DNA from 4 places in the Buttiauxella sp. BIGb0471 genome. Region 4 is predicted to be linked to each of the others. Evidence: predicted binding sites of a transcription regulator. Region 4 holds the regulator's gene; each other region holds the start of a gene.
The links. Region 4 encodes PurR, which represses purine synthesis genes. Its sites were predicted from a motif close to CANGCAAACGTTTGCNTG; they were not measured.
Positions count from the first base shown of each region.

Region 1: a site for PurR is predicted at 5,358-5,375, ahead of M2371_RS20825 (NCS2 family permease). Genes of this name have one in related genera too.
Region 2: a site for PurR is predicted at 3,459-3,476, ahead of pyrC (dihydroorotase). Genes of this name have one in related genera too.
Region 3: a site for PurR is predicted at 7,066-7,083, ahead of glyA (serine hydroxymethyltransferase). Genes of this name have one in related genera too.

Region 1 covers NZ_JANUEU010000010.1:9,630-17,845, forward strand. Annotated here, with positions in the region: gene M2371_RS20805 (LrgB family protein) at 1-251, opposite strand, end outside; gene M2371_RS20810 (CidA/LrgA family protein) at 244-669, opposite strand; gene M2371_RS20815 (LysR family transcriptional regulator) at 773-1,660, shown strand; gene M2371_RS20820 (Na+/H+ antiporter) at 1,709-3,355, opposite strand; gene M2371_RS20825 (NCS2 family permease) at 3,728-5,077, opposite strand; gene M2371_RS20830 (glutathione S-transferase family protein) at 5,581-6,243, opposite strand; gene soxR (redox-sensitive transcriptional activator SoxR) at 6,528-6,986, opposite strand; gene soxS (superoxide response transcriptional regulator SoxS) at 7,073-7,396, shown strand; gene M2371_RS20845 (YjcB family protein) at 7,633-7,914, shown strand; gene M2371_RS20850 (ABC transporter substrate-binding protein) at 7,985-8,216, opposite strand, start outside.
Region 2 covers NZ_JANUEU010000002.1:494,964-503,179, reverse strand. Annotated here, with positions in the region: gene rimJ (ribosomal protein S5-alanine N-acetyltransferase) at 1-493, opposite strand, end outside; gene mdtH (multidrug efflux MFS transporter MdtH) at 736-1,944, shown strand; gene grxB (glutaredoxin 2) at 2,020-2,667, shown strand; gene M2371_RS08850 (lipoprotein) at 2,838-3,398, shown strand; gene pyrC (dihydroorotase) at 3,534-4,577, shown strand; gene dinI (DNA damage-inducible protein I) at 4,654-4,899, shown strand; gene bssS (biofilm formation regulator BssS) at 5,256-5,510, shown strand; gene solA (N-methyl-L-tryptophan oxidase) at 5,650-6,777, shown strand; gene M2371_RS08825 (rhodanese-related sulfurtransferase) at 6,816-7,865, opposite strand; gene M2371_RS08820 (Kdo(2)-lipid IV(A) acyltransferase) at 8,098-8,216, shown strand, end outside.
Region 3 covers NZ_JANUEU010000001.1:37,020-45,235, reverse strand. Annotated here, with positions in the region: gene M2371_RS00195 (sugar porter family MFS transporter) at 1-985, opposite strand, end outside; gene M2371_RS00190 (DUF5107 domain-containing protein) at 1,051-4,338, opposite strand; gene M2371_RS00185 (ROK family protein) at 4,454-5,650, shown strand; gene glyA (serine hydroxymethyltransferase) at 5,694-6,947, opposite strand; gene hmpA (NO-inducible flavohemoprotein) at 7,294-8,216, shown strand, end outside.
Region 4 covers NZ_JANUEU010000001.1:948,695-956,910, forward strand. Annotated here, with positions in the region: gene M2371_RS04435 (PTS sugar transporter subunit IIC) at 1-501, opposite strand, end outside; gene cfa (cyclopropane fatty acyl phospholipid synthase) at 709-1,857, opposite strand; gene punC (purine nucleoside transporter PunC) at 2,145-3,338, opposite strand; gene punR (DNA-binding transcriptional activator PunR) at 3,454-4,383, shown strand; gene purR (HTH-type transcriptional repressor PurR) at 4,463-5,488, opposite strand; gene M2371_RS04460 (YnhF family membrane protein) at 5,785-5,874, shown strand; gene sodB (superoxide dismutase [Fe]) at 5,914-6,495, opposite strand; gene M2371_RS04470 (C40 family peptidase) at 6,673-7,524, opposite strand; gene M2371_RS04475 (Grx4 family monothiol glutaredoxin) at 7,887-8,216, shown strand, end outside.

The DNA of each region.
Region 1 (8,216 bases), on a different contig from region 4:
TTCAAGTTGTCATACACAGGTACCGCAAAGGCGATGGTCGCCGGGCCAAGTAGCCACAGCAGCCAGTGCGCTTCGCCCATATAATTTTGATAAGAGATATGACCAAAAATCAGTATCGCCACCAGCAAAAGTGGCGTTAACACCAAAGGCATTAACGGCAATTTGCGAAAGCGGCGATAGAGTTTTTTATTGGCAAAATACAGGCCGAGCGTGACGACCAGGCAAAGAATACTTAACTGGAAATTACTCACCACTCGCCTGCCTGCGGGCAATACGCGCCAGTTCGTAACGGTAGACTTTATCCACCACCAGGGCGGTGGTGCTCAGTACCAGCAAGGTACTAATGGCGATAACCAGGAAGATACGCCAGCCATCGACCATCAGTAATTCGGCGTAATTTACCACCGCAACCACGGCAGGCACGAAGAACAGCAGCATCTCTGCCAGCAACCAGCGGGAACCGGCTCGCACCCATTTCAACGGCACCACGCGGCAAACAATCAGCGCCAGTAACAGCAGCATTCCGACCAGGTTTGCAGGCAGCGGCAAGTGCCACCAGTCAACTAGCTGTTGGGCGAAAATAAACAACCCTGCATATAACGCGACTTGCACCGGCACCTGAATGCGGCGAAAAAGAACAGGCGTAAAACCACGTAACGCCACGGCCATGAGAGTGGCACTCCAAAGAAATGTGAGGTAGCGATTATAGTTAGCTCACTTCAATGATAGAAATGAATTAAAATTATCAAAGGTATAGTCAACAGGAATAGTTATGGACATCCGGACGCTGCGTTATTTTGTTGAAGTGGTTCGCCAGCAAAGTTTTACTCGCGCTGCCCAGAAGATGTTCGTGACTCAGCCGACCATCAGCAAGATGCTGCGTAATCTCGAAGATGAACTGGGTTGTACGCTGCTGATTCGTGATGGCCGTAAGCTCTTGATGACGGATACTGGCGAAGTGGTTTATCAGCGCGGTTTGGCGATCCTGGCGGAGTTTCGCCAGTTAGAAGCCGAACTTGGCGATATTAACCAGCTGAACAAAGGCGTGCTGCGCCTCGGTATTCCGCCCATGGTGGGCATGCTTATGGCCGGGCCGATTAGCCTTTATCGCCAGCGCTACCCCGGCGTCGAGCTGAAAATTTCTGAATTTGGCGGCTTAACAGTGCAACAAGCCGTGCTCAACGGCGAGCTGGATTTAGCCATGACCGCACTTCCCGTTGATGACGAACACACGTTCTCCTCGCTCCCTCTGCTGCACAATCCCTTGTGCGTTCTGGTTCCGCGTTCCGGCCCGTGGATGAAGCGCGAAAGTATCGACCCGATAGAGCTCGCCGCACATCCCCTGCTTATCTATAACGAAGATTTCGCCCTGAGCCGCCAGCTCATCCAGCTATTCCACGAGCACGGTTTTACGCCGCGCATTGCGGTGCGCAGCGGGCAATGGGATTTCCTCGCTGCGATGGTGCAGGCAGGCGTGGGGATCGCCATTTTGCCGGAAACTATTTGTCAGAAGCTGGATAAAAACACGCTGATGTGGCTGCCGTTAAATAGCGATTTAACCTGGCAACTGGCAATGATTTGGCGTGAAGGGGTTTATATGTCGCGCAGTGCGCAGGCGTGGATTGCGTGCTGTAAGGAGTTTTGGCCGGTCAGTTCATAGCGCCCTCACCCCAACCCTCTCCCCCAGGAGAGGGAGAGGAATAGCCGCTTACTGCTGCTCGACCAGTAACGCTTCGAGCAAATCGAGATCGTGCAGCAGTTTCATCAGCGTTTCGTTACTGATTTTCTGCGTGGCGCGTAAATGGTACAGCTCGGCGCGCTCGGAACGTAATGCCGCCAGGCGGAAGCGTCGCTCAAGATTTTCTTCCAGCTCGCTGCTTTCCACATCGTTACGCCCGTCAGCCCGGCGGCGCAAGTTGCCGATAACCCGCGAACTCACCTCTTTTAGCAGCTGATCGTCGATGTTTTCGTTCACATCGGCTTGCAGACGCTCTTCCATTTTCTCAATGGCGGTAATCGCCACTTCTGCCGTGGCGGCCCTGGCGATACGTTCTTCCTGGCGCGCCATTGATTTATCGGGAACTTCCACGTTACGCAATAAAATCGGCAGCATGATAACGCCCGCAAACAACGAGAACAGAATCACCCCCGCCGAGAGGAAGATAAGCTCGTAACGCGCCGGGAAAGGCGTACCGTCGCCCAACAGCAGCGGAATCGAGAGCACACCCGCAAGCGTAATCGCCCCTCGCACACCAGCAAATGACGCAATGCAAAGCTCGCGAGTTGAGTAGCTGCCGAACTCCAGCGGGCGCTTTTTCATAAAGCGCAGGCTGATACGTTTCATGGTCCACAGCCATAAGAAACGCACGCCGATCAGCGCGAAATAGATAAGCCCGACATCAACAAACAGCATCCATAATTCAACGTTCGGATCGGCATTTGCCGCCGCGACAGAGGTTTTCAGAATGCCCGGCAATTGCAGGCCCAGCATCAGGAAAACCATGCCATTGAACACGAATTCTAGCATCGCCCAGACGCTGTTCGCACGCAGGCGCATCGCCAGTGGTGCGCTGCGCAACACGCCAGAACGGGTAATGGTCATACCCGCGGCAACCGCGGCCAGGATACCGGAAACGCCGATATGTTCGGCAATCAGATAAGAAGCAAATGGCAACAGCAGCAACAGCAGGATTTGCGTGGCCGGTTCGTCGCCGCTCCAGCGGCTCATCAGGCGCAGTGATTTACCATACAGCCAGCTCACGGCAATCCCCGCCAGCAGGCCGCCAATCGCCACTTTGAAGAATTCTACGGTTGCGCCACCGACGGTAAACACCATCGTGCCCACCGCTACCGCGACCGCCATTTTCAGCGATACCAGGCCGGATGCGTCGTTCATTAACGCTTCGCCCTGCAAAATCCCCATGATTTTCTTCGGTATACGCCCTTCTCCGACAATGCCGGAAAGTGCCACGGCATCGGTCGGCGAGAGCACAGCCGCTAGCGCAAACGCAGGAATGAGCGGAATGCCCGGCACCAGGAAGTAAATCAGAAAGCCAATACCGACGACGGTAACCAGCACCAGCACCAACGCCAGACCGATAATTTCCCGCCCATGGTTGAGGAATTCGTGCGTCGGCGTTTTCCAGCCATCGGCAAATAGCAGCGGCGGAATAAACAGCACCAGGAACAGTTCCGGGTTGAAATCGACGTGTAATCCAAAGTGCGGCCAGGCGAGCAAGGCCCCAATCGCAATTTGCATTAACGGAAGTGGGATCTGGAATGGCAGCATGCGTGTAGCCACACCAGAGAGCGAAACCACAAGGGTCATGATGAGAATAGTAAAGAAGATTTCCATGCTTTCCTTAGTCGCGGTGTTTTGTGAAACCCTTTTTGCAGGATGTTGTTATACCCAATAGTAAAACAACTTTTTACCCCCGTCATACTTCAAGTTGCAGGTGCGTTGACTGCATCCGCGCGCCCCAGTCACATAGTTATCTATGCTCCTGGGGACTTGCGGTCTTGTCGCCTTTCTGCAACTCGAATTATTTAGGGGTTCACCGGAAGGAAACAGGGAAAGATTTAAGGTGTTTGGGAGGGATTTGAAGGGTGGGAAAGTTTGAACTCCCCCACCCGAATTACTGGTGGATGACGCTTACGCTTATCCACCCTACAAGGGCTGCATTACGTAGGTCGGATAAGCGATAGCGTCATCCGACATAACGATAGCTTAAATGGCCCAGCCGCCTGCGTAGAAGGCTACAAGCGCGATTGCAATCACCACCGTTCCGATGTTCAGCTTGCGCCACTCACCCGATACGATGCGGCCAATCACCAGGGAGGCGAAACCAATCATGATGCCGGTAACGATGTTACAGGTCAGCACGATGAACACCGCAGTGATCAGGCCCGCCATAGCATCAACGAAATCAGCGAAATCGATTTTTGCTACGTTGCTCAGCATCAGCAAGCCCACATACATCAGCGCCGGAGCGGTGGCGTAAGCAGGAACCAGATAAGAGAGCGGAGAAAGGAACAGGATCAGCAGGAACAATACGCCAACGGTGATTGCCGTCAGGCCAGTTTTACCGCCCGCCGCCGTACCTGCCGCAGATTCGATGTAAACCGCCGCCGGAGCCGCACCCACCAGGCCGGAGAATACGGAGCTGAGGGAGTCGGTGGTCAGCGCTTTGCCGCCATCAATGATTTGACCGTCTTTATCCAGCAGATTTGCCTGGCCCGCAACGGCGCGAATGGTGCCGGTTGCATCGAATACCGCAGTCATGACCAACGCCAGAACGCTTGGCAACACCACTGGGTTCAGCGCGCCCATGATATCCAGGCTACCAATCAGCGAATTACCCGCTTCGTCTTTCAGCGAAGGCATAGCGAAGATGCCGGAGAAATGCACTGTCGGATCGAAAATCAGGCCGAAAATAGAAATCCCGATGATGGTCAGCAAAATGCCGCCAGGGACTTTCAGTTTTTCCAGACCGATGATTACCGCCAGGCCAATCAAAGACATAATGACCGGGAAGCTGGCGAAATGGCCAAGCGCAACAGGCAAGCCATCCAGTGGGTTTTTGATAACCAAACCGACACCGTTTGCCGCAATCAGCAGCAGGAACAGGCCGATACCGATACCGGTGCCGTGCGCAACACCCATCGGTAAGTTACGCAAAATCCAGCTACGAATACCGGTTGCGGAGATAATGGTGAACAGCACCCCCATCAGGAACACGGCGCCTAACGCAACCGGAACGCTGATGTGTTGGCCGAGCACCAGGCTGAATGCGGTGAACGCCGTCAGTGAAATAGCGCAACCAATGGCCAGCGGCAGATTCGCCCACAAGCCCATCAGCAGAGAGCCAACACCGGCGACCAGACAAGTTGCCACAAAGACCGCCGCAGGAGGGAAACCTGCTTTACCGAGCATGCCCGGTACCACGATCACGGAGTACACCATCGCGAGGAAGGTCGTTAAACCCGCAACAACTTCCTGGCGAACGGTGCTGCCACGTGCAGATATTTTGAACCAGGCGTCGATGCCGCTGGTTGCACGCGGAGAATGATTAGACATAGTGAAAAATCCCCTGAGATTTTTATGATTAAGTCGGTATGCGTGGCGGAATCCGCTTCTAATTAAACGTTCATATTCTAAAAAACGACGAATAAATCCCTGTGCTGCGTTTGCGACAAAAAAGGGCGTCACAAAAAAAGCAAACGTTTAACTCCGCGCATACAAACTGTGCGTCAAAATTAAGGCAAACGATTATCCGGCCTTCTTACATGGATTTTCAACCGAACTTTGCCGCTTTTTGCCGAAAAATGCGTTAGCCGGTCAAAATATCGCCACCTCATGCGCAAACGTTATCGTCGATGCGCAATTTAGCAACAATGATGCAAGATACGGGTAATGCATTTTCCTGGCTCATAGGATTTTTCAATATCCAAAACTAATATCCTAAATCATTCGATTCGCATTGCGGCGGCAAGAGAAAGAGTCCCAATGAGCTGACATAAGTCAGTGATTTGGGCGAGTGAGCGCAGCCAACAAAAAGGCGAATTGAAGAATGACGGATATTACGGGATCTCGAAAGGCCCACCCTGCTGAATTGCCCGTTGCCAGGCGGGGCGCATTTGCACCTGGTTATACCAATTCTGCAAGTTCGGCAGATCGCTTATGCCACCGCGAGACAGCAATGCGATAACCGGGAAACTCATCTGAATATCCGCAGCACTTATCGCTTGCCCGGCAAACCAGGGCGTTTTTTGCAGACAATCTTCGAGATATCGCGCATGCGTCAAAATCTGTTTATTCAGATATGCCTTTTGCACGCCCTGCCCCAAAACATTGCCGACCGGGCGTAGCAACCACGGCACAGGTGCTTTGCCCAGGCTACCAAAGACCAGTTTCATCATCAGCAAGGGCATCAACGATCCTTCGGCGTAATGCAGCCAGAATCGATATCGCAGTTTGTCCTCGCAGGAGATCGGTTTAAGGCGGCTTTCGGGGTCATAGGTTTCTTGCAGATATTCGATGATTGCCCCGGATTCCACGAGGATATTGCCGTTATCTTCCACCACCGGCGATTTCCCTAGTGGGTGCACGGCTTTTAATGACTCTGGTGCGAGCATCGTGGGTTCGCGCTGATAGCGAACGATCTGGTACGGCACCTGAAGCTCTTCAAGCATCCATAATATGCGCTGTGAGCGGGAGTTATTGAGATGATGAACGGTAAGCATGAGTTAACCTTCTGTTTAGCAAGATGAGTTAACTATAGGAAACGTTGCGCAATGTGGCGCATTAGAATTGTTCAAAAAACATGCAAATTCACCTTGAAACCTGACTATGCCTGGCTACACTTAAATTGTCAGTGCAATCCGGAACCTCCTGAGAATGTGTGATTGAGGGACGCTGATGTCGGGGGAAACCCTCCTTGCGAAAAGCGGGATAGATCGAAAGACAAAGACCGGGTAATAAACTAAAGCGCCGAAGTTGGGCGCTTTAGTTTTGCCTGCGATTCCCCTTAATCATCTTCTAAAAGACGTGCGCCAGTCCCCTCTTCACCAAGTTTATCGCCAGGATTTCGCAGCGGGCAGTCGGCACCTGATAAACAACCGCAGCCGATGCAGCCATCAAGTTCGTCACGCAACGCAGTCAGCATGTTGATGCGCCGATCGAGTTCTTCACGCCATTGCGACGACATCTTTTTCCAGTCGTTTTTATTGATTTTATGGCCGTCCGGCAGCACGCCAAACTCTTCACCAATAGTCGACAGCGGAATGCCGATTCGCTGGGCGATTTTAATAATGGCGACGTTTCGCAGCACATCACGCGTATAACGCCGCTGGTTTCCGCTATTTCGTCTGCTTTTGATCAGCCCCTTGCTTTCATAGAAGTGCAAAGCGGAAACAGCCACGCCGCTGCGCTTTGCCACTTCTCCAGGACTGAGTAACGGTTTAAAGCGCGGTGTTTTCTTTTCCATAATCCTCTTTACCTCAAGTTAACTTGAGGAATTATACTCGCTGCCAACAAAACCTGCTAACGAACACACAGGCTTGAGGATGACTTATGGCACACCAGGACATTATTCAAACTTTGACTGAATGGATTGACGATCACATTGATCAACCGCTGAACATTGACGTTGTGGCAAAAAAATCAGGCTATTCAAAATGGTACCTTCAACGAATGTTCCGTACCGTTAAGCGCCAGACGTTAGGTGAATACATTCGCCAGCGCCGTCTGTTGATGGCAGCGAAAGAGCTGCGAAATACCCAGCGCCCCATTTTTGATATCGCGATGGACTACGGTTACGTTTCTCAGCAAACATTTTCCCGCGTTTTCCGCCGTGAGTTTGACCGCACACCGACTGATTATCGTCACCACGCCTGACGGTATTTGCCGCAGTATTGTTGCCTGAACATTCGAGAAATGGGTCAGAAAATGCGCCACAGAACTGGCGATTAAAAGAACAAATGTGATATAGTTCACAAATCCTGTGAGACAGGATTCTTCTTACATTTTTTGTACCCACTTATTCCCCTGACGGTCCTGAGTTGTCATTGCTGCGCCTTATGTCGCGCATAACCGTTTAGCGTAATGAGTTATGTGATTAAGGAACAATTTTCATGGCGGCAATTACTACCAGCGTTTTATTAATGCGCTGGCCTTTAGTCAGTGCGGTTCTGATGTTTTTAGCCAGCACGTTGAACATCCAGTTTCGCAAATCCGACTACACGTTTTTTGCTATCGTCAGCAGCATGCTGGGGATTGCCTCTGCGTTGTGGTTTGCGACCGGCTTATTGGGGCTGGAGTGGGCCGATTTCCCGGTCATCTGGGCGTCGTTCAAAGACATCATGATCGAGATCTCAAGCCATGCACCACCTGAATGGCCGATGGTGCTGACCTGATTGCCAGGATTAGAATTGATAACGGCCTCATTGCGAGGCCGTTTTTGTTTTACTGGCAAGCCGTTACACATTACGTCCCGGAATAGATGTCGAAACTAAAGTATTTCGAGGCGAGCTTTTTATACGTGCCATCCGCAATAATCTGGCTTATCGCGCCATTTAGCGCTTCGCGTAATTGCGCATCATCTTTACGCAGGCCAATCGCCGCGCCCGCCCCAAATAATTCCGGGTCCTGTAATGCTTTGCCGACCATAGCAAAATCTTTGCCCTGCGGTTTGTTCAGGAAGCTATATTCCGCCATC
Region 2 (8,216 bases), on a different contig from region 4:
CTTCTTTTTCAAAACCGAGGCGGGCAAGGAGGTCGCCGCTGCGCTGGTTGTGCGGCATATAGTTCGCCATGATGCGGTGAATATGCTGGCTGCGTTGCATATAACGTATTGCTGTAGTCAACGCTTCAAACATCATGCCCTGTCCCTGCCATTTCTCGCCCAGCGAATAGCCGAGATAACAAGCATGAAAAGAGCCACGCACCACGTTGGAGAAATTGGCAACGCCACGTATTTCCTTTTCTTCTGGATCAAGCAGCGCAAAGTAATAAGCGCTGCCCGTCTTGTGCATCTCACCAATCATGCCCAACCGCGCCTGCCAACCGGAAGGATAGCAATGACTGTCGTCACGAATCGGCTCCCACGGTTTCAGGAACTGGCGGTTTTCAGCGTAATAATCAGCCAGACGCCAGGCATCGCGCTCATACACCAGACGCACCACCAGGCGGTCGGTTGTTAAGCGTACTTTCGGCAGGTTACTGCGGTAGCCAAACATGTTCACCCTACTCCTCACATCCCACATTTTTCTTAGGCAACTTAATTACTATACCTGCGCCTGGCGACGGAAGGAAAACAACAACATGCAGATTTTTCATCAGGTCATACTTTTTTCGATTAATGAGTTCAATCAAAGCGCCAGATTGATAAAAAAATATTGTCACGTGGCTACCTGTCAAAAACCCTGAGAGCAGTAGAGAATAGAAGTTTGTCACACTTTTAAAGTTCCCTGGAGGGGAGATGGCGCGGGTCGCGCAGGCCAGGAGCCTGGGTAAATACTTCTTATTGCTCGATAATATGCTAGTGGTATTAGGCTTCTTCGTGGTTTTCCCTCTTATTTCCATTCGCTTTGTTGACCAAATGGGTTGGGCTGCATTAATGGTTGGCATTGCGCTCGGCCTGCGCCAATTAACACAACAAGGGCTGGGAATATTTGGTGGGGCTATCGCCGATAAACTTGGCGCCAAGCCAATGATCGTCACCGGAATGTTGCTGCGCGCCGTCGGGTTTGCGCTGATGGGTATCGCGCAGGAGCCGTGGGTGTTGTGGCTGTCGTGCTTTATCTCCGCCATTGGCGGGACGTTGTTTGACCCTCCACGTGCAGCGCTGGTGGTAAAACTGGTGCGCCCACATCAGCGTGGCCGTTTCTTCTCAATATTGATGATGCAAGACAGCGCCGGGGCGGTGATTGGCGCCCTGCTTGGAAGCTGGTTGCTGCAATATGATTTCCGTCTGGTGTGTGCTGTAGGCGCCGTGATGTTTGTCATTTGCGCAGGCGTCAATGCCTGGCTGCTGCCTGCTTATAAACTTTCCACTATTCGCACACCAATGCTCGAAGGCATGGGGCGTGTACTGCGTGACAAACGTTTCATCACTTATGTTCTGACGCTGGCCGGTTATTACATGTTAGCGGTGCAGGTAATGTTGATGCTGCCGATTATGGTCAACGAAATTGCCGGGACGCCTGCCGCAGTGAAATGGATGTACGCCATTGAAGCGGCGCTCTCGTTAACGCTGCTGTACCCGATTGCTCGCTGGAGCGAAAAACGCTTTCGTCTTGAGCAGCGTTTGATGGCCGGTTTGTTGCTGATGTCGCTGGCGATGTTGCCGATGGGTTTAAGCAGCAACCTTCAGCAGCTGTTTACCCTGATTTGTGTGTTTTACATTGGCTCCATTATTGCCGAACCGGCTCGCGAAACGTTGAGCGCATCGCTCGCCGATTCACGCGCTCGCGGCAGCTATATGGGGTTTAGTCGGCTGGGCCTGGCGATCGGTGGCGCATTTGGTTACGCGGGCGGTGGGTGGCTTTATGACGCAGGGAAAAGCATTAATCAGCCGGAGCTTCCGTGGGTGATGCTGGGGATTATTGGCATCATTACGCTTTTCGCGTTGTGGTGGCAGTTCAGCACGAAACCTGTTGAACCCTCGATGCTTGAACCGGGCAACTAGTTTGCAGCCCCTGGTATTCTCCTCCATACTCAAAAATTGACGGATTTTTCCTGACGATTGATATGGAGGAGTAACGTGAAGCTTTATATTTACGATCACTGCCCTTTCTGCCTTAAAGCACGCATGATTTTTGGCTTAAAGAATATCCCCATCGAGCTAAAAGTCTTGTTAAACGACGACGAAGCTACCCCGACAAAAATGATTGGCAAGAAAATGGCGCCAATCCTGCAAAAAGACGATAGCCGCTATCTACCCGAAAGCATGGATATCGTGCATTACGTCGATAAACTCGATGGCGAACCGTTAATTACTGGCAGCACTAACGCCGCTATTTCCGAGTGGCTGCGCCATGTGCAGAGCTATGTTCAGCAACTGACGATACCCCGCATTGCGAAAGCGCCATTCGATGAATTTGCCACACCTGAAGCGCGTGCTTATTTCACCAAAAAGAAAGAGGCGATGATCGGTTCCTTTGCCGATCTTCTGACGCACTCACCGGGTCTTATCAAGAAAATCAGCGATGATTTGCGCAAGCTCGATAAACTTATTGTGCAACCCAATGCCGTTAACGGCGAGCTGTCAGAAGATGATATTCATCTGTTCCCGCTGCTGCGTAATCTGACGCTGGTTGCCGGAATTGAGTGGCCAAGCCGGGTTGCTGCCTATCGCGATAATATGGCCAAACAGACGCAAATCAATCTGCTGTCATCCCACGCCATTTAAAGATTGTTCATGGTTTTACGGCGGGTGATTCCACCCGCCTTCATCTTCTGGTTCATAAACGCATTGTGCTGAATAAAAAATTAAGCCTTTTCCTGTAGCACTGCCTGCGCTGGTAGAACATCATGCTTTATGTCAGGATCTGTGATCAAAGCAGCATGTTAAGGAACTCCATGAAAAAGATAGTGTTAGCCGCAGCATTGATGCTGAGCGGATTAGTGGTGGGTTGTAACCAGCTAACGCAATACACCGTCAGCGAGCAGGAAATCAACCAGGCGCTGCATAAACGTAATAATTTTTCTAAAGACATTGGCCTGCCAGGTGTTGCCGATGCTCATATTGTTTTAACCAATTTAGCCAGTGCGATTGGCCGTGAAGAGCCGAACAAAATCACGCTGACGGGCGATGCTAATCTGGATATGACGTCGCTTTTCGGTAACCAAAAAGCCAATATCAAGCTGAAATTAAAAGCTTTACCCACCTTCAATAAAGAGCAAGGCGCTATTTATTTGCAGGAAATGGAAGTGGTAGACGCCACCGTCGAGCCAGAAAAAATGAAGACGATTGTTCAAACCCTGATTCCCTATCTGAATCAGTCGTTACGGAATTACTTTAACCAGCAGCCCGCTTATATTTTGAGTGAAGACAACAGCACAGGCGAAAAACTGGCTAAGAAATACGCTAAAGGGATTGAAGTTAAACCTGGCGAGATTGTGATTCCTTTCACTGAGTAATCGGCTTTCCTGCGGGGAGAACAGCTTCTCCCCCGTGAAAATCTCAACGAAATGGGTGCAAAGCGAAACGTTTGCGCTTATCCTTTGTGCCCGGCATAAATCATCGTTATTTCCTTCCTACGCCGGAGCACTTTCATGACCGTATTACCTCAGGTATTAAAAATTCGCCGCCCAGACGACTGGCATGTTCACCTTCGTGATGGTGAGATGTTAAAAACGGTGGTGCCTTATACCAGCGAAATTTATGGTCGCGCGATTGTCATGCCAAATCTGGCGCCGCCTGTGACAACGGTTGAAGCCGCCATTGCTTATCGTCAACGCATTCTGGATGCGGTGCCTCAAGGGCATAATTTTGAGCCGTTTATGACCTGCTACCTGACTGACTCCCTTGACCCGAACGAAGTTGAGCGCGGATTCAACGAAGGCGTGTTTACTGCCGCAAAACTCTATCCTGCCAACGCAACAACCAACTCAAGCCACGGCGTGACCAGCACCGCCGCGATTTTACCGGTGCTTGAGCGTATGCAAAAAATCGGCATGCCTTTGCTTATTCACGGCGAAGTGACTCATGCAGACATCGATATTTTCGACCGTGAAGCACGCTTTATCGAAACTGTGATGGAACCACTGCGTAAGCAACTGCCAGAACTGAAAGTGGTGTTTGAACACATCACCACCAAAGACGCTGCGCAGTATGTGAAGGAAGGAAACTCCTTGTTGGGCGCGACCATCACACCACAACACCTGATGTTTAACCGCAACCATATGCTGGTTGGCGGCGTGCGCCCTCACCTGTACTGCCTGCCGATTTTGAAGCGCAGCGTTCATCAGGAAGCGTTACGTGAGCTGGTTGCCAGCGGATGCGACCGCGTGTTCCTTGGCACGGATTCGGCCCCACACGCACGTCACCGTAAAGAAGCGAGTTGTGGTTGTGCAGGCTGCTTTAACGCTCCTTCGGCACTGGGCGCTTATGCGACCGTCTTCGAAGAAATGAATGCAATGCAGCATTTCGAAGCGTTTACGTCACTGAATGGCCCACGTTTCTACGGTTTACCGGTTAACGAAGAAACCATCGAACTGGTGCGTACTCCGGTACAAATGCCAGAAATCATTGAGACTTCTGACGATAGCATCGTACCTTTCCTTGCCGGCGAACAAGTCAACTGGTCAGTAAAATAATAAAATTTAATGCCCCCTGTTGCATACCTGAGAATATAACTGTATAAATATCCAGTATATTGCACAGAGGGCTATTATGCGTATTGAAGTCACTATTGCCAAAACTACATCTCTGCCGCCAGGCGCTGTTGATGCGCTTGCCAATGAACTCTCACGCCGTATTACCCAGTATTATCCTGAAGACGAAAGCCATGTTCAGGTGCGTTATGCCGCTGCTAACAACCTTTCAGTGTTAGGGGCCAGCAAAGAAACTCGCGATCGTATTAGCGAAATATTGCAAGAGACCTGGGAAAGCGCTGACGACTGGTTTGCTGCGGATTAAAAACCATCCTGGAAGTGGCAAATTCAATGTTGTACCGCTGCTTTCATACCATCACCAAAATAATTTTCCCTCGTTATTTTTTATGCCGGGTGTCGCCATCCGGTTTTTTTATTGTTTAAATTTCACTCTTTAAATATTTCCCATTCCCGATCACAACTCAGATTTCACTGATATCAACAAACATCCTTCTGCTTAAAAATCGTCCAAATACACGCTTTTATGTAAAAATTGTGTTGCAGGGTATTTATTTCTCCGTCGAATTAGCTTAATCATTGATATACTTAACTGGCTTCACATTAAACAAGCATTAAACCTCGCGAACCGTTGTCTTAAACACACGTATAAAAGGGGTTATGATGGAAAAAAATAGTGATGTTATCCAGACCCATCCCTTAGTCGGATGGGACATCAGCACCGTAGATAGCTATGACGCGCTGATGCTTCGCCTGCACTACCTGACCTCGAATACGCAAAAGAACGACGAAACTGAAATCGGTCAAACTTTATGGCTGACCACGGATGTTGCCCGGCAATTTATTTCTATTTTAGAAGCCGGCATTGCTAAGATTGAATCTAGTGATTACCAGGTAAACGATTATCGTAAGCATTGATTGCCGATGCTACCCAAATAACGCAAGGCACCGTTGAGGTGCCTTTTTTATTATTCAGGCCTCGCTTAATTGTCAGCCCGCGAGGAATTAATTACTCTGCTGTATAATTTAATTTTTGCCAGAGGGAAGAAAAAGCACCATGCATTATGACCTTATCATTGTCGGTAGTGGTTCTGTCGGCGCAGCCGCCGGGTGCTATGCCACTCACTCCGGTTTAAACGTGTTAATGATTGATAGCCACCATCCTCCCCACCAGCAAGGTAGCCATCATGGCGATACACGTCTGATGCGCCACGCTTATGGTGAAGGGGAAAAATATGTCCCGCTGGTGTTACGTGCACAAAAGCTTTGGGATGCGTTGCAGGAGATCAGCGGTGAGAAAGTGTTCCATCGCACGGGCGTGATTAATCTCGGGCCAAAAGATTCAGCGTTTATCTCCACGGTACAAAGCAGCGCGCAAAACTGGTCATTGCCGCTTGAGACGCTCACAGCCCAGGAAGTGATGACGCGCTGGCCGCAAATCACGGTCCCGGAACAGTATCTTGGCCTGTTTGAGCCAGATTCTGGCGTATTGCGTAGCGAGCTGGCGGTGAAAACCTATATCCGTCTGGCAAATCAGGGCGGTTGCGCACAACTATTTAACTGCCCGGTGACGGACATTCGCCATACTGCTGAAAGAGTCGTGGTTCAGACGCCAGAAGGTGAGTTTACCGCTGATAAACTGTTGGTCAGTGCCGGAACCTGGGTCACAAAATTGCTGCCTGAATTGCCGGTGACGCCAGTGCGTAAAATCTTTAGCTGGCACCAGGCTGATGGACGCTATAGCGAAAGCAATAACTTCCCCGCATTTACCGCCCAATTGCCTGATGGCAGCCAGTATTACGGGTTCCCGGCAGGTGAGGATAACGAACTCAAACTGGGCAAACATGATGGCGGGCAGATTATTAGCGAGCCACAGCAACGCAAACCATTTGGCGCCGTTGCCACTGACGGTAGCGAAGTGTTTAACTTCTTACGCCAGATAATGCCAGGCGTCGGGGTTTGTATGCATGGCGCGGCCTGCACATATGATATGTCGCCGGATGAAGATTTTATTATTGATACCCTTCCGGATCATGACAACACGATGATCATCTCGGGCTTAAGCGGGCATGGTTTTAAATTCGCTTCGGTACTGGGGGAAATCGCCTGTCAGTTTGCGCTGGGCAACACGTCGAGCTTCGATCTGAAGCCGTTTTCCCTTTCACGCTTTAATTCATTGAAATAAGCAACATGGGTGGATACGTTTGTATCCACCCACACAGATCACTCAGGATCCGGGATCCCTAATGTGGTGTTCAAAACCCCTCGGGATTTATTGAAAATCTTATTGCCATTCTCACGGCCTGCGCGTCGGCGACGTTGTTCCTCTGGCGTAAGCGCCAGCTCTTCGCGGCAAATGTCACTACAGCAGCCAGCAAACTTCTCAGCACAAGCTGGGCACTGAATAAACAGCAGATGGCAGCCGTCGTTTTTGCAGTTGGTGTGGCTATCGCAAGCTGTCCCACACTGATGGCAGTGGGCAATCACATCATCAGAAATGCGCTCGCCCATACGCTCGTCGAAGACAAAGTTTTTGCCGACAAAACGCACCGGGATACCTTGCTCACGCGCTCGGCGCGCATATTCGATAATCCCACCTTCAATGTGATAAACATTTTTGAAGCCGTTATGCAGCATCCAGGCGCTGGCTTTTTCACAACGAATCCCACCGGTGCAATACATGACGATTTTTTTGTCTTTGTCGTCCTGCAACATATCGACCGCTTTCGGTAACTGTTCACGAAACGTGTCCGCAGGAATCTCCATAGCATCCTGGAAATGGCCCACTTCATATTCGTAATGGTTACGCATGTCGATAAACACAGCATCCGGGTCGTCGAGCATCGCGTTAACATCCGCGGCTTTCAGATAAGCGCCGACATTGCTGGCATCAAATGACGGGTCTTCAATGCCATCGGCAACGATACGGTCACGCACTTTCATGCGCAGTACCCAAAATGATTTTCCATCGTCTTCAAGGGCGATATTCAGACGCACGCCATTGAGCACAGGATGGAATCCGTAAAGTGTTTCGCGGAAGGCATCGACCCGACTTTGCGGAACGCTAATTTGCGCATTGATCCCTTCATGTGCGAGATACACGCGGCCAAAAACATTCAGCGCAGTAAACGCCTGGTAAAGTGCGTCGCGCGTAGCTTGCGGCTCTTCGATAGTGAAATATTTATAGAATGAGATTGTGGTGCGTGGCTCGGTTTCAGCCAACATGCGCACGCGCAATTCATCATTCGATATGCGGTTGTGTAACACTGGCATGGTGTTCGCTCGGCAATCGTTGACAGGAAAAAAGTGGGCTGCATCATAAAGCAATTAACGTTAATTTACATCCCTGTATTTTGCGCTACATTTTCCTCATTTATCTGCAACCGAAACAACAAACGGTGGAATATCAAACACTCTGCTACTGTTAATTTTGGCTGCCTCATATTTAATGTCACAATAGACTTACTCAAGAAGATCCGGCATTTGCCGTCACTATAGGTTTTACATGACGAACTTACCGCAATTCTCGCGCGCTTTACTTCATCCCCGGTACTGGGGAATCTGGTTTGGGATTGGCTTACTTTATTTAATTACCCTGCTCCCCTACCCAGTGATTTACCGACT
Region 3 (8,216 bases), 910 kb from region 4:
TTTTATCCACCAGCGGCAGCGCTGCGAGGGTGAAGATCAGGTTAATCAAACCTGTCGCAACAATGGATTTCAGCGTGCTGTTGATATCAAAGCCTGCGGAGGCAAAGATTTCCTGCGCGTAGTTAAATATCACGTTAATGCCGCACCACTGCTGGAACACAGCCAACACCATCCCAATGATAATGATTGGCTTCACTTGCGGCTGCCACAGCGCACTCCATGAGACTTTTTGCGTGTCGTTGTTCAGCGTTTGCAGAATATCGTTCAGCGTGTCGTCGGCATATTTTTGATTACCGATACGTTTAAGCATCTGATGAGCGCGTTCGTTTTTACCGGCACGCGCCAGCCAGCGTGGCGATTCCGGTACAAAGAACATCAGCACTAAAAATGCCAGCGCAGGAACCAGTTCAGCACCAAACATCCAGCGCCAGCCGACCTGCCCGTTCCAGCTTTCGGTGATTTGCTGCATCGTTGCCGCGCTGCCAACCGGTTCTGCAATCACCAGGTTGATAAGCTGTGCTGCCAGTACGCCAATCACAATCGTTAACTGGTTGATGGCAACAAACTTACCGCGTTTTTCAGCCGGGCTGACTTCTGCGATATACATCGGACTGAGTGCTGATGCGAGGCCAATCCCTACCCCACCGACAATGCGATACACCACAAACATGTCGAAATTGCTGGCCATGGCTGTGCCCCAGGCCGAGGCGGTGAACAAAATCGCCGACATAATCAGCGGCGTTTTGCGCCCGAACCGGTCTGCGCACCAGCCGGAAATTAATGCCCCGAAAATACAGCCGACAAGCGCGGAACTCATCGCCCAGCCAGATTGTGCGGGATCGGTTATTGAGAAGTAGGCTTCGTAGAACGGTTTCGCTCCACCAATTACCACCCAGTCATATCCAAACAGCAAACCTCCGCAGGCGGCCACCAGACAGATAGTCCAGACATACCCCATGCGTAATTGTGTCTGTGCAGTGTTCATTGTTAATCCTCGTTTAAATCTTGTAGAGATACAGAGGAGCGGGAGTTATCTCCCGCCGTTTATTGTTATTTCAACACCAGGGGAAATACGCCGTTATGCACTGCCAGTTGCAGCAAGTGCGCTTTGTCATGAGCCGGATTTTGTGACAACAAGGCTTTCAAGGCTGCTTCAAATTCGGCGTGCTCACCCAATCCAAGATGCCCAAGGGCTGCGACAAACAGGCAGTGTTGGTGATGCACAGCCTGACGATCGGCATCTAGCGCCACTAAATCTGGTAGGGAGACAGCAAAGAAATCGGGTTCAGACAGATCGTTAAAGTGCGCATCAGCCCAGGCAATAAAGTTGCGAAACTGCAGCTCAGCCTGATCTTTTTCGCCGATACGGACCAACGCCATGGCCTGGTAGAACAGGTAATCAACCGGCTGGTCGTTGTAGTAACGCCCGGCTTCCAGCGTGGAGCCGCCCTCCAGCGCACGTTCGTAGCAATGCTGCGCACGCTCTGGTTGTTGGCTTTGCTGCGCACACCAACCCAGCAGATACCAGATATCGTTATCGCTCTGGCCAACTAAACGTCCTTCGCCGAGGTTTTCCGGGTAACTGAGCGCCTGCTGAAGTAGCTCTTCTGCTTTTCCAAACTGCTTATCGGCAATGTACGCCAGCGCCCTGCGTTGAAGATTTATCAGATACTGCCCGGTGACTTTGCCTTCGCCGCCCTCCCACGGGTGGAATTTACGCTGCGCTAAAACTTGCGCTGCGGCATCTGTTTCTCCATGGATATTCCACAGGCTGAGTAATTCTGCGGTCAGATCGTCACGTTTAAGGACCACGTCGCGGCGAGCCGCAAGATGCGCCAGGCGTTGTTCGGTAGAGCGACCGGTGAGTTTTTGCAGGTAATCCAGTTCAAACAGGAAGCGGGCGTTACCCGGCTCCAGCGCAACCGCGCGTTGCAGATACTGTTCCGCCAGTTCGGCATTGTGTTTTTTATTCCAGGCATGAATGCCCAACACCCGCTGAACCGCAGCAAATTCCGGGAGCTGCTCAGCAGCGAATTGCCAACATGCCACCGCGTCGTCATAGCGACGTTTGCTGTACCAGAAACATCCCAGCAGATATTGCGCGAAGCCATTATGTGGCAGACGTTGCAGCATTTGCACTTCGTCCAGCGTGTTCGGGAAGCGAACTTTACGGGCAAAATTGTCCTGCGCCTGCTGCACAAAAGCATGTTGCTGTGCATGGTCAGTTTCCAGTGCCGCACGCCACAACAGCGGCATCGCTTCTTGTGAATCCATCACACTCAGCAATTCCCGCGCCTGCGCTTCATGGCCCAGGCTCACCAGCCAACCCGCAAGAACGCTGGCATTCACACCGCGCTTACCGGTCACGCGCAGCAGTTCAGCACGGTCAGTTTCACTTTGCGTAATCACCCAGCGGGCATAATGCAGAACGTAACTGAGCGGGTATTCTTCAAGCTGCTGCGCAACCCAGCCCAGTGCTTTTTGTGACGCGCCGGTTTGATGAAGCGCTAGCGCTTTCAGCCCCATTGCCAGGTTATTGCTGGCGTTAAATTTCAGGCTTTGATTCACAAATGCCAGCGCCTGCGCAGCTTCATCTTTGCGCAGCGCCAGGCGAGCAAGCGCGTAAAATGCGGCATCACGGCAATTGCCGCTCCAGCTCGCTTTAAAGTAATCGTCAAACGCCCCGGCGCAGTCGCCCTGCCTCTCTTTTGCCGCCCCACGCAACATGCTGGCGTCACCGTTTTGCGGGTTTTTGTTCAGACGATGCGCGCGTTTCAGCGCGGCGTCGGCGTACTGTTCGGCAAGCGCCCAGTTTCCCCGGTTCAGCTCGAGCTGACCTAATGCCACGTTACAACGGTAATCCTCCGGGTCCAGCGCCAGCGCTCGTTGGTAATAATCAAACGCCGAGCGGCTGGCGTGCAGATATTGCTCCAGATGCTGACCGATGAAATACAGCTCGTCGCAATGGGTGATGTCCTGTGGTTTTGCCGGAACACTGGCAGGCTGCGGCAGCGGTAGATCTTCCGCAACATGCTCGCAGTAGCTGAGAATAAGTTTGCCCTGCGCGTCACGCAGATTCAGCGTCAGGCGCTGTGGCCAGCTGTCGCTGATAGCTTCCTGCCACGCCTGCGCGGGTAGCAGGGAAAGTGGGGTTTTCCACAACGTTCTACCCGCTGATTCAATTTCTAACGTAACGTCTGGCAACGGCGCGATGGCGTAGAGTCCGAGGTGCAGTTCACCGTTATGGCGCTCAAGTTTCACCGCCGCCTGAGTGTTGGCGTTTTGCAGCGTGCCCAATTGGCTGTATGGCAGGAAATTCTGCACGAAGATTTTTTCTTCGTAAGGCGCAATCCAGGTGAAATCAGGCTGGTTATCGGTGAACACCCCCGTCATCAGCTCGATATAGGGGCCGTTTTCATCCGTTAAATTGCGATCCCACGCCTGGCCGAAATCACAGTTTCCCCACGTCCATTGTTTCTTGCCCGGTGAAACATGGTGATCGGCAATATGCAGCAAACCGCCCTGCTCGCCGTGATGGTAAGCCCCGACAAAATCGTAATCTGATTTATCCGCCATATAAGACGTTGGCACCGGAATGTTTTTGTAGCGCGAGATATCCACGCCTGCGGAATAGTCGACTTTGTAGTAGGTGCCGTGGGCAATCGGGAAGGCGGAAACATCACGTTTGCCGTGATCGAATACCGCGGTGACATCAGGGGGGAATACGCTTTGGTGATCGTCGCCGCCTTTGACTGCCGGATTCGCCCACCACAGGAAATGGCGCGGCGTGGCGTTGCCGTTGAACACTTTGCCGGTGATTTCAATCAGCGCTTTTTCCGGGTAGAGCGTAAACCCGGTCATGACTTGCAAGCCGCGCATCGGCTCCACTTCACCCAACCAGACAGTTTGTGCGCCGTTGTCATGTTGCTGGAAAGTCACATCGACAGGCATAAAAGTGGTTGGGCGATGGTGCTGCGGCCAGTTAAATTCGATACCGCCGGAAATCCACGGCCCGACCAATCCCACCAGCGCCGGTTTCACCACTTCGTTGTAGTAAACGAAATCGCGCTCCATCACTTTGTCATAAGCGCGGTGAATACGGCCCCCCAGTTCTGGCAGCAGCATCACGCGGATAAAATCATTTTCTATCCAGACAGCGTTGTAATCACGCATTTCGCGCACACCGCTCAGGGTGTCGATCACGCCGTAGGGATAAACCGCACCGGAAGACCCCTGGTAAACACGACTTTCGAGGAACATCGGATTCGGGTCTTCTGCACCGGTCGTCCATGTGGGTAACGCAATCGTCTCTTGCCAGACGTTAACGGCTCCGTACATTTCGATTCTCCAGTAAACAAACAACAGTGAAATACGTTATGTTTGCAGTGTAGAGAACTCATTGCGCCTTAGAATGCTTAATGCTCACACAATAAAGTTAACGGAGTTTAGTGAAATGTATGATTCAGGGCTGAACAACCAACGCGTGCGGCAACTCAATCGCCAGACGTTGATGAAACTGGTGTGGCAGCATAAGCGGCTCAGTAAATCGCAGTTTTCGCAGTACACCGGGCTATCGATTCCCGCAGTGAGCAAGATTCTTGATGAATTAGTCGTAGACGGAAAGCTCAGCCATTCCAGTGAAAATCTGAGTAACCGTGGAATCAACAGCGGCAGTTACCAAATCCCGCCCGATGGCGATTTCATTCTTTGCATGAATGTCACCCCCACCAGCATTGAGAGTCAGCTGTGCGATGCACAGCTTTCACCGCAGGGGGAATTTGAACGGATTCAGGTTAATGCTGCTACGCCACAGGCACTACTCGCCGCTATCGAGAATATCTGGCGCACGCAACGCAAATGCTGGCCGAAAAAGAAAATTAACCTGGCGCTCGGGATCCACGGGCAAGTCGATCCGGTGACGGGAGTGTCGCAAACCATGCCGCAAGCGCCGTGGCGTGAACCGGTTGAAATCAAATATCTGCTGGAAGAAAAGCTCGGTGTAACCGTCAGGGTGGATAACGACTGCGTGATGCTGGCGCTGGCAGAGAAGTGGCAGAATCCGGCGAATCGCCAGGATTTCTGTGTGATAAATGTCGATTACGGTATCGGTTCTTCATTTGTGATTAACGGGCAAATTTATCGCGGCAGCCTGTACGGCAGCGGGCAAATCGGCCACACGATTGTGAACCCCGACGGCATGGCGTGTGACTGCGGGCGTTACGGCTGCCTGGAAACTGTGGCCTCGTTGACGGCGTTAAAAAAGCAGGCACGCATCTGGCTAAAATCACAACCCATTTCACCAAAGCTCGACCCGGAATCTATTACTTCAACACAGTTAATTACCGCCTGGCATGAAGGTAATGAATACGTTTGCCGTTGGGTAGAAAACGCCGCTAACGCCATTGGGTTAAGCCTGTACAACTTCCTCAATATTTTGAATATCAATCAGATTTTGTTCTACGGCAGAAGCTGCGGGTTTGGCGAAAGCTGGCTTGCGACCATCGACAAGCAAATTGGATTTAATCCGTTTGACCATGGCGATTCACTCAAGGCAAATGCGACACAAATCAGTTTCGGGCAATTGAGCCGACCGCAACAGGTGATGGGAGTGGGATATTTGTACGCTGAAGAGTCGCTGAATCAGGTGTGATTTGGGTATAAAAAAACCCCGGCGAACCGGGGTCTTCAACAGATTATGCGTACACCGGTAAGCGCGCGCAGATATCGAGAACTTTCTGCTTAGTGCGCTCGATAACCGCTTCGTCGTTGATGCTATCCAACACATCACACATCCAGCCAGCCAGTTCACGGACGTCAGCTTCAGTGAAGCCACGGCGCGTCACAGCAGGCGTACCGATACGGATACCGGAAGTCACAAACGGGCTCTTAGGATCGTTTGGCACGCTGTTTTTGTTCACGGTGATGTTTGCACGGCCCAGCGCTGCATCAGCTTCTTTACCGGTCAGGTTTTTATCAACCAGGTCCAGCAAGAACAGGTGGTTATCAGTGCCGCCAGAAACCACTTTGTAGCCACGTTCCAGGAACACAGCAACCATCGCTTTCGCGTTTTTAGCAACCTGGTGCTGGTAAGTTTTGAACTCAGGTTCCATGGCTTCTTTCAGTGCCACAGCTTTACCCGCGATGACGTGCATCAGTGGGCCGCCCTGCGCGCCTGGGAATACCGCGGAGTTCAGTTTCTTGTACAGCTCTTCGCTGCCGCCTTTCGCGAGGATTAAACCACCGCGTGGGCCTGCCAACGTTTTGTGTGTTGTGGTAGTCACAACGTGAGCATGTGGAACCGGGTTCGGATAAACGCCAGCCGCAATCAGGCCTGCAACGTGCGCCATATCGACGAACAGCTTCGCATCGACCATGTCAGCGATTTCACGCATTTTTGCCCAGTCAACGACGCCGGAATAAGCAGAGAAACCACCGATGATCATTTTCGGTTTGTGTTCTTTGGCTTGTTTTTCCAGATCTGCGTAATCAATGTGACCAGTTTCATCGATGCCGTAAGGAACGATGTTGTACAGCTTGCCGGAGAAGTTAACCGGGGAGCCGTGAGTCAGGTGGCCGCCGTGTGCCAGGTTCATACCCAGAACGGTATCGCCTGGTTCCAGCAAAGTGGTGTATACCGCAAAGTTAGCCTGTGAACCGGAGTGCGGCTGCACGTTAGCGTAATCAGCGCCGAACAGCTCTTTTGCACGGTCGATAGCCAGTTGCTCAACCACGTCGACATATTCACAGCCGCCGTAGTAACGCTTGCCTGGGTAGCCTTCTGCGTATTTGTTGGTTAACTGAGAACCCTGAGCCTGCATCACGCGCGGGCTGGTGTAGTTTTCGGAGGCGATCAGTTCAATGTGCTCTTCCTGACGTACTTTTTCTTGCTCCATAGCCTGCCACAGTTGGGCATCATAATCGGCAATGTTCATTTCACGTTTTAACATTCGCATCTCCAGACTCAGCTAACAGTAAATATTTGAACAGCTTTTTGGCCGCCTTAAATACAACGGGCAACAGTGTAAACCGAAACAGTGTTGCGTGATAGGTCTTGACATAGGTTTTTACGCAAACGATTGGCTTGGCGTCCTGCAAGGGTTTGAAGGCAAAAGTCATCGCTTATTTCAACGGATATTAATTCATCATCAACTTGCAGAAATTTCATGTTCTGTGAGCCGAATCGACTCAGTCAGTATCCATTTACAATGTAGTGCTTTTTTTTTGGCGAAGAGTTTTATAAGATGCATTTAAAATACATCATTAGATTTTAATGTCAGAAAATGGAGCTATACCATGCTTGATACCCAAACCATCGCTGTTGTGAAATCCACCATTCCCCTGCTTGCCGCGACCGGCCCAAAACTTACCGCACACTTTTACGACCGTATGTTCAGCCATAACCCTGAGCTGAAGGAAATCTTTAATATGAGCAACCAGCGCAACGGCGATCAGCGTGAAGCGCTGTTCAATGCTATTTGCGCGTACGCGACCAATATTGAAAATCTGGCCGTGCTGTTGCCTGCGGTAGAAAAAATTGCGCAGAAGCACACCAGCTTCCAGATCAAACCTGAGCAGTACGATATTGTCGGCGGCCATCTTTTGGCTACGCTGGATGAAATGTTCAGCCCGGGCCAGGAAGTGCTGGATGCCTGGGGCAAAGCGTATGGTGTGCTGGCGGGCGTGTTTATCAATCGTGAAGCGGAAATCTATCAGGACAATGCAGCGAAAAATGGCGGTTGGGAGGGCACTCGCGCGTTCCGTATTGTGGCAAAAGAGCCGCAAAGCACGCTGATTACCAGCTTTGAGTTTGAGCCTGTTGATGGCAAATCCGTTGCCGATTATCAGCCAGGCCAATACCTCGGTGTGTGGTTGAAACCAGAAGGTTTCCCGCATCAGGAAATTCGCCAGTATTCACTGACTCGTAAAGCCGATGGCAAAAGCTATCGCATCGCAGTGAAGCGTGAAGATTTGGGCCAGGTTTCAAGCTGGTTGCATAACCACGCACAAGTAGGTGATGAAGTGCATCTGGCTGCGCCTGCCGGTGATTTCTTTATGGACGTGAACGCACAAACTCCGGTTACGCTGATTTCCGCAGGCGTTGGCCAGACACCGATGTTGGCAATGCTGGATACGCTGGCAAAAAATCAGCATGCAGCCCAGGTGAACTGGTTCCACGCGGCAGACCATAGCGACGTGCACGCGTTTGCCGATGAAGT
Region 4 (8,216 bases):
AATAGTGATGTTGTGGCGTTTTAAGAACGCGTACATTTCACTGGCGTAAATCGCCGTAATCAGCGCGGTAAAGATGCCCTGGCCCGAGAAATACTGCGTCGAAATCTGCCCGTCTTTATAAGGGGCGGCGACCAGCAAAAAGGCCATAAATGCCAACAGGCCCGTCATGATAGGGTCGAGCTTGTAGTGCTTGCCAAGACTTGCGCCGATACCGACGGAGATAAAGAACGTCATCACGCCCATGCTGAGGTTAAACGGCAGCATGAGTTGTTCACGATAAGTGAGCGAGAAATTCAGCCACGAGCGGGCAAAACTCCAGGTGCTGTCAGGCGAGAACGGAGGGAAAATAAACACTAACAAGAACGAACCGATAATCATGAACGGCAGAGCTGAGATAAAACCATCGCGGATAGCGATGACATGGCGCTGAGAACCCATTGCTCCGGCCATGGGGGTGACTTTGTGCTCAATCACATTGACCATTTTTTGGTAGATGCTCATGGCGGTATCCTTGTTATTGTTTCGGGAAGTGCGGGTATTGTGAAACAAAACGGAAACCGGTTTCCAACTGAGAAACGAATAAGTGTTAACGGGATCAAACTCAGGAAGAAAGGAGACCAGGAAACGTGAGGAGGGTCACGCTTTGTTAAGAAAATGCTACAGAGTTGCAGTAAATAGTGACCCCGGAGATACCGGGGCCATTACTCATTAATGAGGAACTCGTAAGCCGTCTTCAATGCCGCGACTAAAGACTATTTGCCAAAGCTGAATATCACGGGCGCGGAAGGCTCCGGCACAGGCATTCAGATAATAACTAAACATGCGTTTAAAACGTTCGGAATAGTTATCGGCGATTTCAGGCCAGTGCTGCAAGAAACGCTCATTCCAGGCCATTAAGGTTTTATCGTAATCGGCACCAAAGTTATGCCAGTCTTCCATCACGAAATGCTTTTCACTGGATTGTGCAATTTGGCACACCGACGGCAGACAGCCATTCGGGAAGATATATTTATCAATCCACGGATCCACGCTGTTATTGGTTTTATTGGAACCAATGGTGTGCAGCAGGAAAATCCCTTCCGGTTTCAGATTACGGTCGACGACACTAAAATAGGTGGCATAGTTTTTTGGCCCGACATGTTCAAACATGCCGACGGAAACAATGCGGTCAAATTGCATATCCAGTTCGCGATAGTCTTGCAGCAAAATAGTGACATCAAGACCCGCACACCGTTCCTGCGCCATTTTTTGTTGTTCGGCAGAGATCGTGACACCGTGCACCGCGACACCGTAATGTCGGGCAGCATATTGCGCAAGACCACCCCAACCGCAACCAATATCCAGCAGCGTCATCCCTGGTTCCAGTTGCAGTTTATCGCAGATCATTTTTAGTTTGGCGTTCTGCGCATCGCTGAGCGTGGTGGCTTCTTTCCAGTAACCACAGGAATATTGCATATGCTCGTCAAGCATGCGGCTAAATAAATCGTTGCCGAGATCGTAATGTTCTTTGCCAACAATCCAGGCGCGTTTTTTTGATTGCAGATTCATTATCCGGGCAGCGGCAATGCGTAGCGTGTCTTTTAAATGGCGGGGAAGTTGATCCTCGAGTCCTGCACGAATGGCATTATTGAAAAATATATCCAGACGCTCGCAGTCCCACCAACCGTCCATATAGCTTTCACCCAGCCCGAGTGAACCCTCTCGCAGGACGCGTTTAAAAAAATCGGGGTGCTTAACCTGGATATCGAAAGGGCGCGGGCCGTTGATTTCCACACCGGCTTTAGCAAGCATTTCGTTAACAATTCGATACCACGGGTTATTTCTTATGCTGACTTCTTCTATACACGATGAACTCATAGCTTCTCCATCACCAGTGTGTGAGGAACCTTCAAACAGCGTAGACGCTATTTTGGGCATGTGAGAAATGTCACGGAAAAAACCGTGAGCCTGATATCCGACGTAGAACAGAGAAAGGGGCGAGTGCCCACAAAAAAAAGCTCTCAAAACAACAAACGGGAGCACAAAGGCTCCCGTCACGATTTCATTATAATTGTGCTGACAACCGAGCCGTTAATGAGTATAGGCTCGCCTGTTTAGTGATTCAATGAAATATTGTTAGCACGCTAAGTTATTCACTAATATCATTAATGCGCATCGGATTCAGCAGGTTGCCAGACCTCTGCATTTTTACGGCGCTGCATCAGATAACCTAACATTGCCAGCGCAATGGTCACCAGCATCACGCTGGTGGTCGTCAGCAGCGGCGTTGCCACAAGCCAGGACACCATCAAACTTGCCAGGAAGCACAGGCCCAATTGCAGCGTGTTTTGCAGCGCAGCGGCTTTACCCGTGGCCTGTGGGAACGGCAACAGTGCGGAAGCGACAACAATGGGGTAAATTGCGCCGTTGGCTATTGCCATGATACAGAATGGGATCAGCAGCAGCGTCAGGGTCGCGTGACCGCTTATCGAAACCGCCCAGGTGCCGAAAATACTCAGCGTATATAAAGCCAGCAGCCAGGGCAGCATTTGCTTGCCGTTCCATTTTTGCAGTGCGCTGCGACAACCGTAACCGCCAATCAGGAAGGCAATGGTTTGTGGCACGTAGCTCAGGCCGATTGCCGCCGGGCTGTAACCCATATCGTTCAGGATGAATGGGGAACCGGTCAACCAGGCAAAGAAGCTTGCGGAACACGCGGCATAAATCAATACGTTGCCGCTATATACGCGATTGCGCAGCAACGACATAAAGCTGACTTTGTTGTCTTCAGTTTGCGGATGATGCTGAGTCCGTGGTTTCAGGCGCAGCGTAGGGATCATCAACACCAGGGTGATAGCAAACAGGGTCGCGAAAATCGCCTGCCAGTCGAAGTGAGTCAAAATCCAGCTACCGAGCAGCGGTGCCAGTGCCGGAGACAAACCAACCAGCGGCATAATTGTTGCGAAAATACGATTTGCGCGGTTTGCCGGGTAGTAATCTGTCACCAGTGCCTGCCAGCTCACCGCCGCAGAACACACGCCAACGGCCTGTACAAAGCGCAGGACCAGCAGCGCGGTGGCGCTTTCGACCCACAACATGCCGATACAACCGATGGCAAACATACTCAACCCGGCCAGTAACACAGGTTTGCGGCCGAAATGGTCAGACAGCGGCCCCCACATTAACTGGGCGAACGCAAATCCAGCAAGGAACAAACTCAGGCTTGCGCTCACCGCGGAAGCATCGGTCTGTAAATCTTGCTGAATAGCCGCGAAAGCAGGCAGATACATGTCTGTGGCGAGGAACCCCAGCACACTTAATCCGGCCAGCCAGATAAGAAATCCTTTTGATGGTTGCATGTTTTTCTCTTGATTTATCTTGCAGGTTGATTGCCGCGAGAGTGTACGGAGTGCAATTACGCTTGTGAAACGCTAATATTTGTCTATTGCGTTCAAAAAATTTGTGAGCAGAAAAATGTGGTCTGAATATTCGCTGGAAGTGATAGATGCGGTGGCGCGCAATGGCAGTTTCAGCGGTGCCGCACAAGAGTTGCACCGCGTTCCGTCTGCCATCAGCTATACGGTACGGCAATTGGAAGAGTGGTTGGCAGTTCCACTGTTTGAACGCCGTCATCGTGATGTCGAATTAACCCCCGCAGGCGTCTTTTTTTTGAAGGAAGGGCGCTCTGTTATCAAAAAAATGATGACGACACGGCAGCAGTGCCAGCAGATCGCAAATGGATGGCGCGGACACCTGGCGATTGCGGTCGATAATATTGTAAAACCGGAGCGCACGCGCCAGCTGGTGTTGGATTTCTACCGTCATTTCCCGGATATCGAGCTGCATATTTATCAGGAAGTGTTTAACGGTGTGTGGGACGCGCTGGCGGATGGGCGCGTTGAAGTTGCGATTGGCGCAACGCAGGCCATTCCTGTCGGTGGGCGTTTTGCCTTCCGGGACATGGGGACACTGAGCTGGCGTTGCGTGGTGGCTGCAAATCATCCCCTGGCGGTACAAGGCGGTACATTAAGTGATGACGACTTACGTGCCTGGCCGTCGCTGGTTCTGGAAGATACCTCGCGTTCCTTACCAAAACGTATTACCTGGCTGCTGGATAACCAGCGGCGTGTAGTGGTGCCAGACTGGGAGTCGGGTTCCGATTGCCTGAGTGCAGGTTTGTGTATCGGTATGGTGCCATTGCATATCGCCAGACCGTGGGTAGATTCTGGTAAATGGTGCGAGCTGACGCTGGATAACCCATTCCCGGATGCCGCGTGTTGCCTGACGTGGAAGCAAAATGATGCGTCACCCGCGCTAGCCTGGTTATTAGATTATCTGGGAGATAGTGAGACGATGAATCAGGAGTGGTTGCAGGAGCCTGACAGCGCTGATTCACAGAGTTAGTAGGGTGGATAAGCCGTAGGCGTCATCCACCATTTACGTCAGAACTGTCGGATGACGCTGCTGTACGACCTACGCTATTTTAGCGGCGGTAATCGCGGAACGGGCCGTCGGCTACGGAGCGGCGTTCAATCAGGCGCGGATGCACTTCAATGGACTGCGACTCTTCGCGTTTGTTGACGATTCTGTCCAGCAACATGTTAAACGCCGTTTCACCCAACGAATCTTTTGGCTGGTGAATGGTGGTCAGGGCTGGCGAGAAGAAACGGGCGTTACGCACGTTATCGTAGCCAATAATTGAAATATCCTGCGGCACACGCAGACCCATTTCATCAGCGGCACAAATCGCGCCCATTGCCATAATATCCCCGCCACAGAATACTGCCGTTGGACGATGAGACTGGCCGAGGATCTGCTGCATCGCACGGTAGCCAGACTCTGGCTCAAAGTCGCCCTGAACAATCCAGTTTTCTGGAATGGCGATACCGGCTTCTTCCAGCGCTTTCATAAAGCCTGCATGACGACCGCCGCCGGTGTTACGTTCCATTTGGCCCGGAATGGCGCCAATTTCACGGTGGCCACGTTCAATCAAATAACGCCCGGCCAGATAACCGCCGTGGAACGCGTTATCGACCACAGAGTCGGTGAAGTCTGCGCGAGCTTCGCCCCAGTCCATCACCACCATTGGGATATGGCGATATTCTTCGAGCATGGTCAGCAGTGATTCCGGATACTCAGAACACATCACCAGCAGACCATCGACGCGCTTTTGCGCCATCATTGATAAATAAGCGCGCTGTTTTTCAAAGTTGTTGTGCGCATTGCCCAGAATCAGGGTATAGCCTTTTTCAAAGCAGCTATTTTCCACGGCTTCGATGATCTCGGCGAAATAAGGGGCTTCGCTGGAAGTGGCAAGCAGACCAATCGTTTTGGTGTGATTAACTTTAAGACTGCGTGCGACGGCACTGGGTGAATAGTGCAATTCTTTGATTGCCGCCCAGACCGCATTGCGAGTCTCTTCCGCCACAAAGCGAGTTTTGTTAATCACATGTGATACGGTTGTAGTGGAAACGTTTGCGCGCTTCGCCACGTCCTTGATTGTCGCCATTAAATTTCACTCCAGGCCATATCGTAAACTCCTGATAACTAATATGTTAAACGTTTGCGTACACTGACTCCTGAGGCAACGTTTGGGTTGCGGGTATGCCGGGATTGCGACATAAAACGGAAGGAGGGCATAGAATTGATGGTACGCAATAAATTAGCGAGGGATTTTGGCCTATCCGGAAGAAAAGTGGAAGAGGGAAAAGCGATATCAGGTTAAAACCAGGAGGATTTTTATTTCTGGTTGTGGGAAAATCACTCTGACACACCGATTGTAAGGTAATTAAAAGGAGTTTATTGATGAGTACAGATTTGAAATTTTCAATCACCACAACGGTTATTGTTCTGGCACTGATCGTATGTGGCGCGCTAACCGCCGTACTGCACTGATTAAAATGGGCCGCAATCGCGGCCCATATCATTTAGGTATTACGCTGCCAGATTCTTCGCAACAAATTCCCAGTTTACCAGCGCCCAGAAATGCTCAAGGTAGCCTGCACGAGCATTACGGTAGTCGATGTAGTAAGCATGTTCCCATACGTCTACCGTCAACAGCGGTTTTGCCGCAGTGGTCAGCGGGGTGCCGGCATTAGACGTTGAAACGATAGCTAATGCGCCATCTTCTTGCTTAACCAGCCAGGTCCAACCCGCGCCAAAGTTTTTGATAGCCGCGTCGGTAAACTGCTGTTTGAACTCAGCAAAGCTACCGAAAGATTTATTGATGGCTTCCAGCAGTGCGCCTGTTGGCTCGCCACCTGCGTTTGGTGCCAGGCAATTCCAGTAGAATGTGTGGTTCCACACCTGTGCTGCGTTGTTGAATACGCCGCCGTCTGAAGTACGAACGATCTCTTCCAGAGTTTTACCTTCAAGCGCGGTGCCCTTAACCAGATTGTTCAGGTTAGTGACGTAGGCTTGATGGTGCTTACCGTAATGGTATTCCAGCGTTTCGGCAGAGATGTGTGGGGCTAAAGCATCTTTCGCATATGGTAGTGCAGGTAATTCGAACGACATTGCAAACTCCTTATTACCCGTCATTCTTCGAGCCGCATCGTTGACTCAAATGAGTTAGGGTATCTATTGTTAAATAAACACTTTTAGTGCGGGTTTAGGTTAACAAATTGAAAGGAAAAGCAAAAGAGAAACGCACTCACCCGTTTATGGGCAAGTGCGAGTTTTTACGAAGAGGGATTAGCGAATGGTTTTTGAGGTCATAACGCGTTTGGCACCCACATAATGGCGCTGCCAGTAATCTTCACTTAAAGACGTGATTTGAATATCGCGACCCGTGCGAGGTGACTGGATGAATTTGCCATTTCCAACATACACGCCAACGTGATCAGCGGTGCCGCGACCACGGGTGCGGAAGAAGACCAGATCGCCTGTTTCCAGTTCGCCACGGTCTACTGAAGAAGCATCACGCAGATGATACATCTCGTTCGCGGTGCGCGGAATGCGGAATTTCACCAGATCTTTATAAGCGTAGTAAACCAGACCACTGCAATCGAAGCCGGTATTTGGCGACGTGCCTCCCCAGCGATACGGTTTGCCAATCTGGCCCATCAATTTATTCATTGCCGTTTTTTGTGCTTTTTGCACGCGGACTTTATGCGCCTGAGCAATAGTCGTTGGATGTTCTGCTTTAACTTTCACACAACGCGTTTTGTAACCTTTGCGAGGTTTACTGCATTTTTCGGTGAAAGTAACAGGCTGGACTTTTGCGAGCTGAGAGGATTTTTTGCGGTCGGTTTTGGCAAGACTCTTGGTTTTGGTGCTGCTGGCATTTTTAGCGGTTTTACTTTTCGCGGCAGCGGTTTCTTTTTTCTTGCTTGCGGTCCTGGTGGTGGTGCTTTTCTTGCTGGCGGTAGTGGTTTTCTGTTTACTCTTACTGCTCTTTTCTGTGCTCTTCGTTGTGGATTTCACAACGTGCGCCTTTTGCGCGACCACGGGACGAGCGTGTTCAGACGCCTGCGTCAATGGTATATACGGCAAGGTAAATAGCAGAGCACAGAGCGTGATAGATGTTTTTGTTATCCGCGCCACTCGACATTCCCCTGGTTAAAATAAATGCATGATAAATACCATCATGCCCGTGTATGATTTTGCGAAACCCGCCGATTCTAATCCATAAGGCGCAATAAAGTTAATAACCTTTTTCGATTCCTCTTCCTGTTTCGTTACCGAACGCAAAAAAAATGACCAAACTAATGGTTGTGAGGCTATTTATTGATCGTGCTTATAGTTATTTCCTGATTTGCAGCCGCGGGAAAAGTGTTATTCTTGATGCATGTTGTCCCTCCATCGCGCAGCACAGAAAAACCCTGTAAAAAATGGTGTTTTCTGGAGAGGGTGTCAATCGCTACAATGGCAGGCTAATGCCAGTACTTGGTTTGAGGAAGCAAGCAATGAGCACTATTGAAAAAATCCAACAACAGATCACCGAGAACCCAATTCTTCTTTATATGAAAGGTTCTCCGAAACTGCCTAGCTGTGGTTTCTCTGCCCAGGCTGTGCAGGCGCTGTCTGCCTGTGGCGAGCGTTTTGCATACGTTGATATTTTACAGAACCCAGACATCCGTGCTGAGCTGCCAAAATACGCAAACTGGCCGACTTTCCCGCAGCTGTGGGTTGATGGCGAGCTGGTTGGCGGCTGCGACATCATCATCGAAATGTATCAGCGTGGTGAGTTGCAATCTCTGATTAAAGAGACCGCAGCGAAGCATAAATCTGAAGAG